DNA from 2 places in the Paenibacillus sp. FSL H7-689 genome. Region 2 is predicted to be linked to the other one. Evidence: riboswitches for the same ligand, from Rfam matches in the RefSeq annotation. Region 2 holds a riboswitch; the other holds the start of a gene.
The links. A riboswitch is a leader RNA that binds a small molecule or an ion and turns the genes downstream of it on or off. The one in region 2 is predicted to bind cyclic di-AMP.
Positions count from the first base shown of each region.

Region 1 (5,109 bases), on a different contig from region 2:
TCGATTAAAGGGTATTCCGCGTTCTTTCAAATTCTGTGCGACAAGTGCCATGTTAGCGTTCTTGCTTCGTTTTGCCCAGGCTTCCGTCAGATGCAGGTAATGTCTATGACTACTGTGTATATCCGGGTTTGGTGAGCATTGACCGAGTCCCTGTTGCCAGGCACGGTTACAACTTTGGATAATCCAATTGTCATCAACGATGATGAGCTGGTGACGTATGGACTGGAACGACAGCCTCTCCAGATCGGATGTAACATGTCTCATGGATGAGACCCTCCTTTGGCAGAAATCTTATCTCAGTTCATCTGGAATGTCCAAAATATCAGCGACCAGGTGCCTGAATCGGGTTGCTTTGCGTGTGCCGTGAATGAGATTGGATAAACGATAGGGTGGGATGCCATGCTGTTCACAAAAGGTCTTCTGGTCCACTTGAAGTTCGGTTAGCCGTCGTTTGATGGCCCATCCGAACGGAGTAACTGGTTTTTTCTTGTTCAAAAGGGTTCACCCCTGGTTAGAATGTAGTATTCAGCCGCCCTTTCTTCATGTAGAATATATAGAAATGCGAGCTGTATGTTTTATTATATACGTAAATTCGTCATCTAACAATTAAAAAAGACGGAAAAAAGTGTATTTTGTGATTATAAATGGCGTAAATACGTAAATAAAACAAATAAAATGACAAAAAACACGTCGGCAAGGAGGTTGCCGCGTGTTTTTTAATTTTTTTGAATGAAGGGGAGCAGGCATGAGGAGGAAGAGGATTAGGCCCTGTAGGCATGAAGTCCAGCTCCGAGCATATGGAAACTGGGGAAAAACGATTTCATGGACATCGAGGTTGGCTGTGCCAGTCCATCCGCAGCCGAGGCGCTGACGGTCTTCCATTCATTCTCCAGATCTGTGGCCAGGCGGACCATCAGATCCTTGGTTGTATCGTTGTTCAGGGGAATGACTTTGGAGGCTTCGGTTATGCAGGCATTCATGGCTGAATGCAGGTAACCAAGGACCGCCTCTTCGACCGGGATGTCGAGGTGGTGGTTAATCCAGGCATGAACAGTGGAGAGGCAGCCAACCGAATCGTATTTGGCAAAGATCTGTTCGAGCTGGCTGAATTCAATCCAGGGGTGCAGAGCGCGTGCGAGTCTGATCAATCGTTTACCCATGGCGGCAGCTTGTTCTCTGAGATCTCCAGGGGTTCGCTGAACATGGACAAGCTTGTCGATCAGAGCTATCCGCCATGTATCCTTGTGATCTGCTGCGGTATAGATGCCTTTGATGGCCATACCTTCAAGACGAACGATGCTCGGATGCAACTGACAACGCATGAATGATTCGAGATCTTCAGCATTACGAATGGTACCCTCCCTGATATGGATATCCATGCCGAAGGAATGGGTGAACCCTCCAACCTGAATAGAGGAATCAAGCAGTTTGACATAATCGAGCAGCTTATTCCCACGGTTCACAATCATTCGCCTCCTGTGTTCGTTAAATGTCACTTAAAGTGACATTTATATTCCTTTTTGTTTGCTTTATGTTTAAAAATCCGAATTATATGATAGTTATCATCCCATAAATGTCCGCTTTTTGTCAATAGTATCCGTGAAATTAATGGATTAAATCTGGAATTTAATATTTGTGTTATTTTATATAACTTATTGTGTTATTTATGTGGTGAAGTTCATGGAGGACTATATATAAGGAAGGACTATATATAAATGAATCAACAAGATCGGCTCTTACCGAAAAAGAGGGGATCAAATCTAATCATATGCAGTTCATGGGTAAAGATGACGAGATTATGCGATTTTTGATGAAAATGCCTAGCTGAAAAAGAAGTATTAAAAAATACTTTACTTTTAGTTCTGAACCCGGTATAATCAATTCTGTTGCCGATTATTTACGACATGCGGTCGTGGTGGAATGGCAGACACGCTATCTTGAGGGGGTAGTGGGCGTATGCCCGTGGAGGTTCGAGTCCTCTCGACCGCATCATATGAACGATTAAAAAGAAGCTTTCCATTAATGGGAAGCTTCTTTTTTTTGTCTTTTTCGAACAGTATGACATCTGGGTTGAAAAAAGGCCATCCATTACCGGAGGAATGTTGCTCTACCTTCCGGCTACGGGTGGCCTGTGTATTATTTTTGAAGTAAGTTCTTGATATCTTCTTCAATCTTGTCCGGTGTTGTTTTGGGAGCATAACGTTTAATGACCTGTCCGTTCTGATCCACGAGGAATTTGGTGAAATTCCATTTGATTGCTTTGGAGCCGAGCAGGCCAGGAGCCTCTGTGCTAAGGTGTTGGAAAAGAGGGTGAGCGCTTGAGCCGTTCACATCAATTTTCTCAAACATGGGGAAACTCACGCCATAATTCATCTGACAGAACTCGGCAATATCGTCGGAAGATCCTTTTTCCTGTGCAAACTGGTTGCTTGGGAAACCAAGCACTTCAAATGGAGCATCTTGAAACTTGTCTTGCAATTCTTGCAGACCTTTGAATTGAGGGGTAAGGCCGCATGAGCTTGCCGTATTCACAATCAGGAGCACTTTGTCACGGTAGTCGGACATTTCAACTTCTTGACCGCGAAGGGTATTCACTTTGTAATCGTAGACTGTCATCTAAATCGCCTCCATTTATTTACTCTTATATCTTCTATTATATTGGTTGCAATTAAATATTGCAAAACTAATATGGTGTTAAAAGAATCAAAACAGGCAAGTTGTGCAGAATACGTGAATGAATTGCGAAGTGATTTACGCCAGAGTGAGAATTAGATAGCCTTGAAGAGATAGATAGAGTATAACTTTGTTGTAAGCGTTATTATGGATAGGAATTGGCAAAAATCTGCCGATTTGGTGATCTGGGCGGACTTTACACCGACATGGCACGGGTGTATGATTCATAACGTAATTTCAATTTAAACTAAAATGTACTTGAAAAACGAAACAAACGATAATATCGCTCGATCTTACCTTAAGATATACGAACGATGTTTTAATCGCTGAGTTTCCATTCATTAATGAATGGGAAACGGGGGAACCAACGGAATGCGCTGTCCAGGACAGTGGGCATTCATGGGGTGAATTTTCCGGTGACAGCCGGAAATAGGGCGACTCTCGCGCCCGAATCCGTCAGCTAACCTCGTAAGCGTTAAAGGGAGAGGCAACAAGCCGTACGCTGGTTCATGGTGTTTTCGCCATGGGTTATTTAAGAAGCGTTCGGGAGGCCTTGGTCCCCCACGCTTCTTTTTTGTTGTCTTTTCACGCCAAGGGAGGAACGAATGATGGATACTGAGATGATCTTAGTGACTGCTCCAAATGAAGCAGGACGCAAATTTATCAAATTGCTGATGTACAAAAAAATGCCGTTTGCCGTTCTAACCAACAGTGCAGGGGAAGAGCGCAGACTCCGTAGAATCGGAGTAGAACATGTCATTCGCATGAATACGGCTGCAGCTCAAAAATGGTTTTTGCCGCAGGGCAGCGTAGGCAACGTGTTTATTTTCGAGAACAGCCTGAATCTGACCTGTCGTTATTTACAGATCTGCCGTTCATGGACATCGAAATCCCTGTGCGTCATTACGGAGCAGAGTCATCCTAAGGGCATCTATCGGGGCATGGGCGCAGACCGGATTGTATATTCGCTCAATGGGGAAGTTGGCTTTCTCCTCAATGGTTAATGCCATAGCTTGTGATTGCTCAGGTGTAAGGTGCCTGTTATAATTGAATGTATTAGAATCAATTTCAGAATTTACTCAAGGTATTATGAAATTGATTCATCGATAAACGGAAGTTTGAGGAGACTCATGCAGGATGGTGAGTCTTCTTTTTTATGGTTTTAAAGGTAGTTCAAGACTTTTTGAACACGAACTTTTAGATTAGGATCAGGAATCACCTGTGGCTTACAAGGAGGAATTGGCGTGCCGGATGTAGGTGGATTGAAATGGTTGTTTTTTGATGTTGGAGATACGCTGGTGGATGAATGGGAGCCGGTTGATGATATTATCGGACAGTTTGTCCGTGAAGCTTGTGCTTTGGGGTATCCGGTGAAGATTGAGGCGGTACGCGAACTGTTCGCGAACTGTTACCGAAAATATGAGCAATGGCCTATGAGAGTGGCAATTCGCACATTTGTTGAAGACGAGGGGCATCAGAAACAGATTCAGGACAAGCTGAAGTTTCAAAAAGATCTTGAACGTCCTTTTCCTTCAGCAGATTCCGTTCTTCAGCAGTTGTCACGGCATTATCGCATTGGCATTATTGCCAATCAGAGTCCTGGAACGGAAGAGAGACTGGAGAGCTACGGCTTGCGGAAGTATGTTGATGTTCTGGCATGTTCGGCTGAAGAAGGAGTGTCCAAGCCAGACCCTGAGTTATACGCTGTGGCCTTGAAGCAGGCCGGTTGTGAACCGGAGGAAGCCGTCATGATCGGAGATCGGATCGATAACGACATTATACCTGCTCGGAATCTGGGCATGCGTACGATTCGAATTATGCAGGGTTACGGAAGATTCCAGCCAGAACTATCGGATGACAACCGTGCGGATTGGACTGTTGATTCATTGGATCAACTCCTGCCGTTACTGATGCCAAATCAGGATTAGATTCAGATGGTTGTTTATTGGATTGCAACAATAAAGGCTGATCAACTGGGTATAAAATACCGGAGTTGATCAGCCTTTTTAGTATTTAGCCAATTAAAATGAGATTAGAACAACCGGATCGTCTGAATGATCAGATATACATTCAGCACAACGATAATCGCGGCAATGACCCATGAGATGATTTTGAGCCACAATTTGTTGGCGAATGCACCCATGCTTTTTTTATCACTTGTGAACATCACCAGGGGAATTACAGCAAAGGGCAATTGAAGCGACAGCACGACCTGACTCAAAATGAGCAGTTCTTCTGTGCCATGTTCTCCTGCAATGGCTGTCACAATTACCGCCGGGATGATGGCGATCAGACGTGTGACCAGTCTGCGTAGCCATGCCGGAATTCGAATGTTCAGGAAACCTTCCATAACGATCTGCCCAGCGAGTGTACCTGTAAGGGTAGAGTTCTGACCTGATGCTAACAGCGCCACACCGAACAGAATACTTGCAACCG
Region 1 is NZ_ASPU01000015.1:848,999-854,107, reverse strand. It holds gene C170_RS30080 (hypothetical protein) at 1-264, opposite strand, end outside; gene C170_RS14960 (hypothetical protein) at 292-495, opposite strand; gene C170_RS14955 (urease accessory protein UreF) at 762-1,463, opposite strand; tRNA gene C170_RS14950 (tRNA-Leu) at 1,907-1,989, shown strand; gene C170_RS14945 (glutathione peroxidase) at 2,137-2,616, opposite strand; cyclic di-AMP (ydaO/yuaA leader) riboswitch at 2,988-3,163, shown strand; gene C170_RS14940 (hypothetical protein) at 3,279-3,677, shown strand; gene C170_RS14935 (HAD family hydrolase) at 3,918-4,601, shown strand; gene C170_RS14930 (Nramp family divalent metal transporter) at 4,706-5,109, opposite strand, start outside.
Region 1: linked by a shared signal. The riboswitch ahead of C170_RS14940 (hypothetical protein) and the one ahead of C170_RS20540 (3D domain-containing protein) in region 2 are both predicted to bind cyclic di-AMP.

Region 2 (5,109 bases):
AATTATTGAGGAACTACGTAATCGGGGATATGAACTGGTCACCTTGGACGAAATGTTGGGATTGCCAAAGGCCAAAGATTAAGATGAACTTGATAGAAAATAAATGAGAATATTAAAAGGGTGCTGTTCAATCGCAAATTTAGCGACTGGCAGACACCCTGTTTGAATTCATTTTAAATGTTATTTTCTCTCTACTTCAGAATGTACAGCTCGATATCCTGAAAACCAAATGAGCTTACAGACTGTTTGCTACCCGGGATAAAGATATCAATCCGGTGACCCTTGATTGCACCGCCCACATCACGTGCTGTGGCTACAAAAGCTTGTTTTGGCAATCCTGGATGGCTGTGACCAGTTACCAGTACTTTAGTTCCAAGTGGAATTACACTTGGATCAACTGCAATCGTACCCAGTTCAAGGTCATTTCCGAAATAATCGACTGCACCCCAGCCTCCATTTTCAGACGGATCTGCAGAGTATGCCGTTGCTTTTACGTTCACAGCTTTGCTGTAATCGAATGTTTTACCCCAGGCTTGAACAACTTTGTTATCTGCGTTGACGTCCAAGCTTGCTGTAGTAACAGTCTTCGCTTGGGTCTTGCTCTCCGTTGCCGCAGCGGCTGCTACATTGTTTGCCTTACCGGGAATCGTAATTTTCAAACCACCATAAATGTTGTAAGCCGAAATGTCGTTGTTTGCTTTAATTAACGTGTTGAGTGCTACTCCATATTGTTTTGATAAGGTGTAGAAGGTATCCCCTTCTTTGGCCACATGAACTGAATCGGCGTGAGCCGGAACGGCTTGAATGAGCATTGCTGTTGTCATTAATGCTACTGCTGTTTTGGCTATACGTTTCTTGTTAATCATGGTCTTCCTCCCTCATTGTGCCTGCGAAGTTAGTTGTCGGATTCGGATGAGGAGCCCACCCTATAGGTTCTTCGTTACATTTGAAACGTTATGTACCCAATTCACCCCAAGCAGTGTGCTGTAGATCTTCCCCCTGCACAATCTGCATCGTTACATCCCCCGCACTCCCTGTCCGGAAGTTTCGGCAGAGTTCAATATATCACAATTTTGTAACCTGAACTTGTAGTAATTCTTACCAAATGGTTTTTAGCTTGTAAGCATTTGTAAGAATACTGGTTAATTCAGAAAGTTTGGTTGACCCGATTCCTTTACATTTGGTAACAGAATAGTTACTTTTCCGAATCCATACGTCATTATTATCCATAAAAAATAGCGTTACCGACTCGAAGTCAGTAACGCTATTTAATCACATCGTTTAGAGTACTTTGGCAAGAAAATCACGTGTACGTGAATTTTTTGGAGCTCCAAACACCTCATCAGGTGTTCCCTCTTCCACAATAACCCCGCCATCCATGAACAGGATTCGGTCTCCCACTTCACGTGCAAAACCCATCTCATGGGTTACGATGACCATTGTCATCCCGCCTTCTGCAAGGCGTTTCATGACATCCAGCACTTCACCGACCATCTCGGGGTCCAGTGCCGAAGTTGGCTCGTCAAACAGCATCACATGCGGCTGCATGGCCAATGCTCTAGCAATGGCGATCCGCTGCTTCTGTCCACCAGACAGCTGATTCGGGAATGTATCTTTTTTATCGTACAAGCCTACGGTGTTAAGCAGATCAGCGGCAATTTTCTCCGCTTCCTGAGTGGATTGTTTCTTTACTTTAATCGGAGCAATCGTAATGTTTTGCTCTACCGTTTTGTGTGGGAACAGGTTGAAGTGCTGGAACACCATGCCCATTTTCTCACGAGTTGCGTTAATGTTATGCTTGGGGTCCGTGATTGACACGCCTTCAAAATCAATCTCTCCTGAGGTAGGCTGTTCCAGCAGGTTCAAACAACGCAAGAACGTACTTTTACCTGAACCGGAAGGACCGATAACCACGACAACCTCACCTTTGCCAATCGTCACGTTTATGCCCTTAAGCACATCGTTATTTCCATAAGATTTGTGTAATTGTCTAACGTCTATCACTTGCACTCAACTTCCTTTCCAGTCGTCCCAGCAGCTTGGACAAAATGAACGTCATTACAAAGTAGATGGCTGCTGCAATCAAAAATGGACTCAAGCCTTGGTACGTAATGTTCTTGACTACACTTGCCTGATACATAATATCCACCATACCGATAACGGAGATAATGGAGGATTCTTTGATGATAGTTATGAATTCATTACCGATCGCTGGTAATACAGCTTTGAAGGCTTGTGGCAATATGATATAACGCATCGCGGCGCCTCTTCCCATACCTAATGAACGCGCTGCCTCCAACTGACCACGATCCACACCTTGGATACCTGCACGGAAAATCTCCGCCAGATAGGCACCACTATTGATTGAAAGTGTAATGATACCTGCCTGAAGTGCAGTGAAGTTAATGCCAAAGCTCAGGGAAAAACCATAGTAAATAATCATCAATTGTACCAGCATCGGTGTGCCACGGATCACTTCAACGTATGCCGTACCGATCCAGCGCAAGATTGCAGCGTCATGCAAACGGAACAAACAGATGATCAATCCAATAATTACCCCGAAGATAACCCCAAGTGCAGACAACAGAAGTGTGTATCCTACACCTGTAGCATAGAAACTTTTGTACTCCCAGAATACTTGGAAAATATTTTGTGATTTGTTCGCTTTATCCGCCATCAAGAGGCTGGCGTCCGTCACCATCTGATTGATTTTATCTTCGCTTTTCAGTCGCTCCAGTGTTCCATTTACTGCAGCTAGCAGCTCGGTATTACCTTTACGAATCCCGATTGCCGCTTCTGCTTGCTCTTCGTCCGGAACAGCAGCAGCAAGTCCAATGATATCGTCCAGATAACCTGCAGCAACGGTATCTTCAACGATTGCCGCATCAATGCGTTTTGTTTGCAGTTGAAGCACGATATCCGAGATTTTATCCAGCGCAGTAAGCTTCGCCCCTGGAATACTCTGTCCGATCGTTTCCTGAATGGAGCCTTTCTGAACGCCAATCTTCGCATTTTCAAGTTCTGCCATAGTTGGATATTTGTCTTTATCCACATTTCGAACCATAATCACTTGTTTTGATTTATAATAGGTGTCGGAAAAATCGATACTTTTCTTCCGCTCATCCGTCGGCGTCATACCTGAAATCACCAGATCAACACGCCCGCTCTGCAATGAAGGCAGGAGACCGTCAAAGCCCATATCCTCAATCACAAGCTCAGCGCCAAGATCTTTGGCAATCTCTTTGGCGATCTCAATATCGAAGCCAACGATTTCATCTTTGCCATTAATCACTTTATGGAATTCATATGGTGCAAAATCGGCACTTGTACCGAGCACCAGCTTTTTACTGCTTGAATTATCTGTAGTTCCACTTGCAAGTGCCACAGGAACGGCAGTCGTCAGCAGAATAACAAAGGTCAACAGCATCATGGTGTAACGACTTATTAATTTCAACCTTTTTCTCTCCCCTTACAATACTTTGTATGCTTCTCATGTTGATGACTGAGTCATTATAAAGTACAATGCATGATTATGCAATGCATTTTGACATTACAAATCTTGACTTGTTTCTGAAAAAATGAAGCAAACATGATATAATCAATGAATTATTTTCATTTTTGCATAAGGAGTTTACTAATGACAGCTAACAAATCACAAATTCTGACGGTTATTGATCAATATGCTTCCCGTTTTAAAGCCATTTCATCATATATCGGTGCCAACCCCGAACTGGGAAATGAAGAGTATCTCGCTTCTGCCCGTTTGAAAGAAGAACTGCTCTTCCACGGTTTCACTGTAGAGTCTCCAATCCTCGGTCTGGAGACAGCCTTTATCGGAACCTATTCAGCCGCCAAACCCGGCCCTACCGTTGCTTTATTGTGCGAATATGACGCCTTGCCGGAGATCGGTCACGCTTGTGGTCACCATCTGATCTGTATGATGAGTCTTGGGGCCGCTGTTGGGCTAAAATCTATTCTGGATGAAGTAGGTGGAACCATTAAAGTGTTTGGTACCCCCGCTGAAGAGACACGTGGTGCCAAAGTTCCGATGGCTGAAGCAGGTTTGTTCGATGACTGTGACGTCGCTCTCATGGCGCATCCATATTATGCCCACGAAAAGTCAGGCAGCTCGCTGGCTATTGATGCTGTGCAATTTGAATTCCATGGCCGATCTTCACATGCCGCTGCAAGTCCGCACGAAGGTATTAATGCACTTGATGCTGTCATTCAAACGTTCAACGGGATTAATGCATTCCGTCAACAAGTGAAAAGCACCGTTCGGATTCATGGTGTGATCAACAACGGAGGTCAGGCAGCAAATATCATTCCTGACTATGCTTCTGCGCAATTTTATGTACGGGCAGCAACTCGCAAAGAACTGAATATCCTCACAGAACGTGTGATTCAGATCGCTGAAGGTTCTGCTCTCCAGACAGGTTGCAAGCTGGTAACATCCAACTATGAAACGTCCTATGATGAGATGGTTACCAATGAAGCATTCTCAGCTGCGTTTAGTCAAAATCTGATGGAACTTGGTATCACGCAAGAAGAGATTGTGAGTGGTAATGATCACGGCTCTATGGACATCGGTAACGTTTCCCTGAAATGTCCTGCGATCCATCCTTACATTCGTGTTGTGGATGAGGTTCATACCCTGCACTCCATAGCCTTCCGTGACCTTGCATTACAGGAGCGCGCGCTGGATGGCATGATTCTGGGAGCCAAGGCACTTGCAACAACAGCCTATGACGTACTGAGCCAGCCAGAGCTGCTTCAAACCATCCGCACGGAGTTCGAGCAAGCTATTCGCTAAAATTCACTTTCAACATGTTATATAGGGGTGCCCTGAACAATCTTGAATTCCAAGCTGTTCAGGGCACCCTTTTTTCTAAATTAGCTGTAAGTATATTCAGCACAAAGCTGGAAATGCTGTGAAAGAAACCTTTGAAAACGATGAAAATAATACATTTTATTACAGTAAATGTGATTCGTTTGCTGGCTAACTTGGTTAATTATAACTATAAGTGCGTGTTCTAAAGACCGGTTTTCATAACTTATCCTATATTCAGGAGGTGCTGTCATGCTGCTCGAAGCCATGTATCATGTTCC
Region 2 is NZ_ASPU01000028.1:199,278-204,386, reverse strand. It holds gene C170_RS20545 (polysaccharide deacetylase family protein) at 1-82, shown strand, start outside; gene C170_RS20540 (3D domain-containing protein) at 192-866, opposite strand; cyclic di-AMP (ydaO/yuaA leader) riboswitch at 869-1,063, opposite strand; gene C170_RS20535 (amino acid ABC transporter ATP-binding protein) at 1,282-2,004, opposite strand; gene C170_RS20530 (ABC transporter substrate-binding protein/permease) at 1,991-3,454, opposite strand; gene C170_RS20525 (M20 family metallopeptidase) at 3,638-4,813, shown strand; gene C170_RS20520 (alpha-glycosidase) at 5,081-5,109, shown strand, end outside.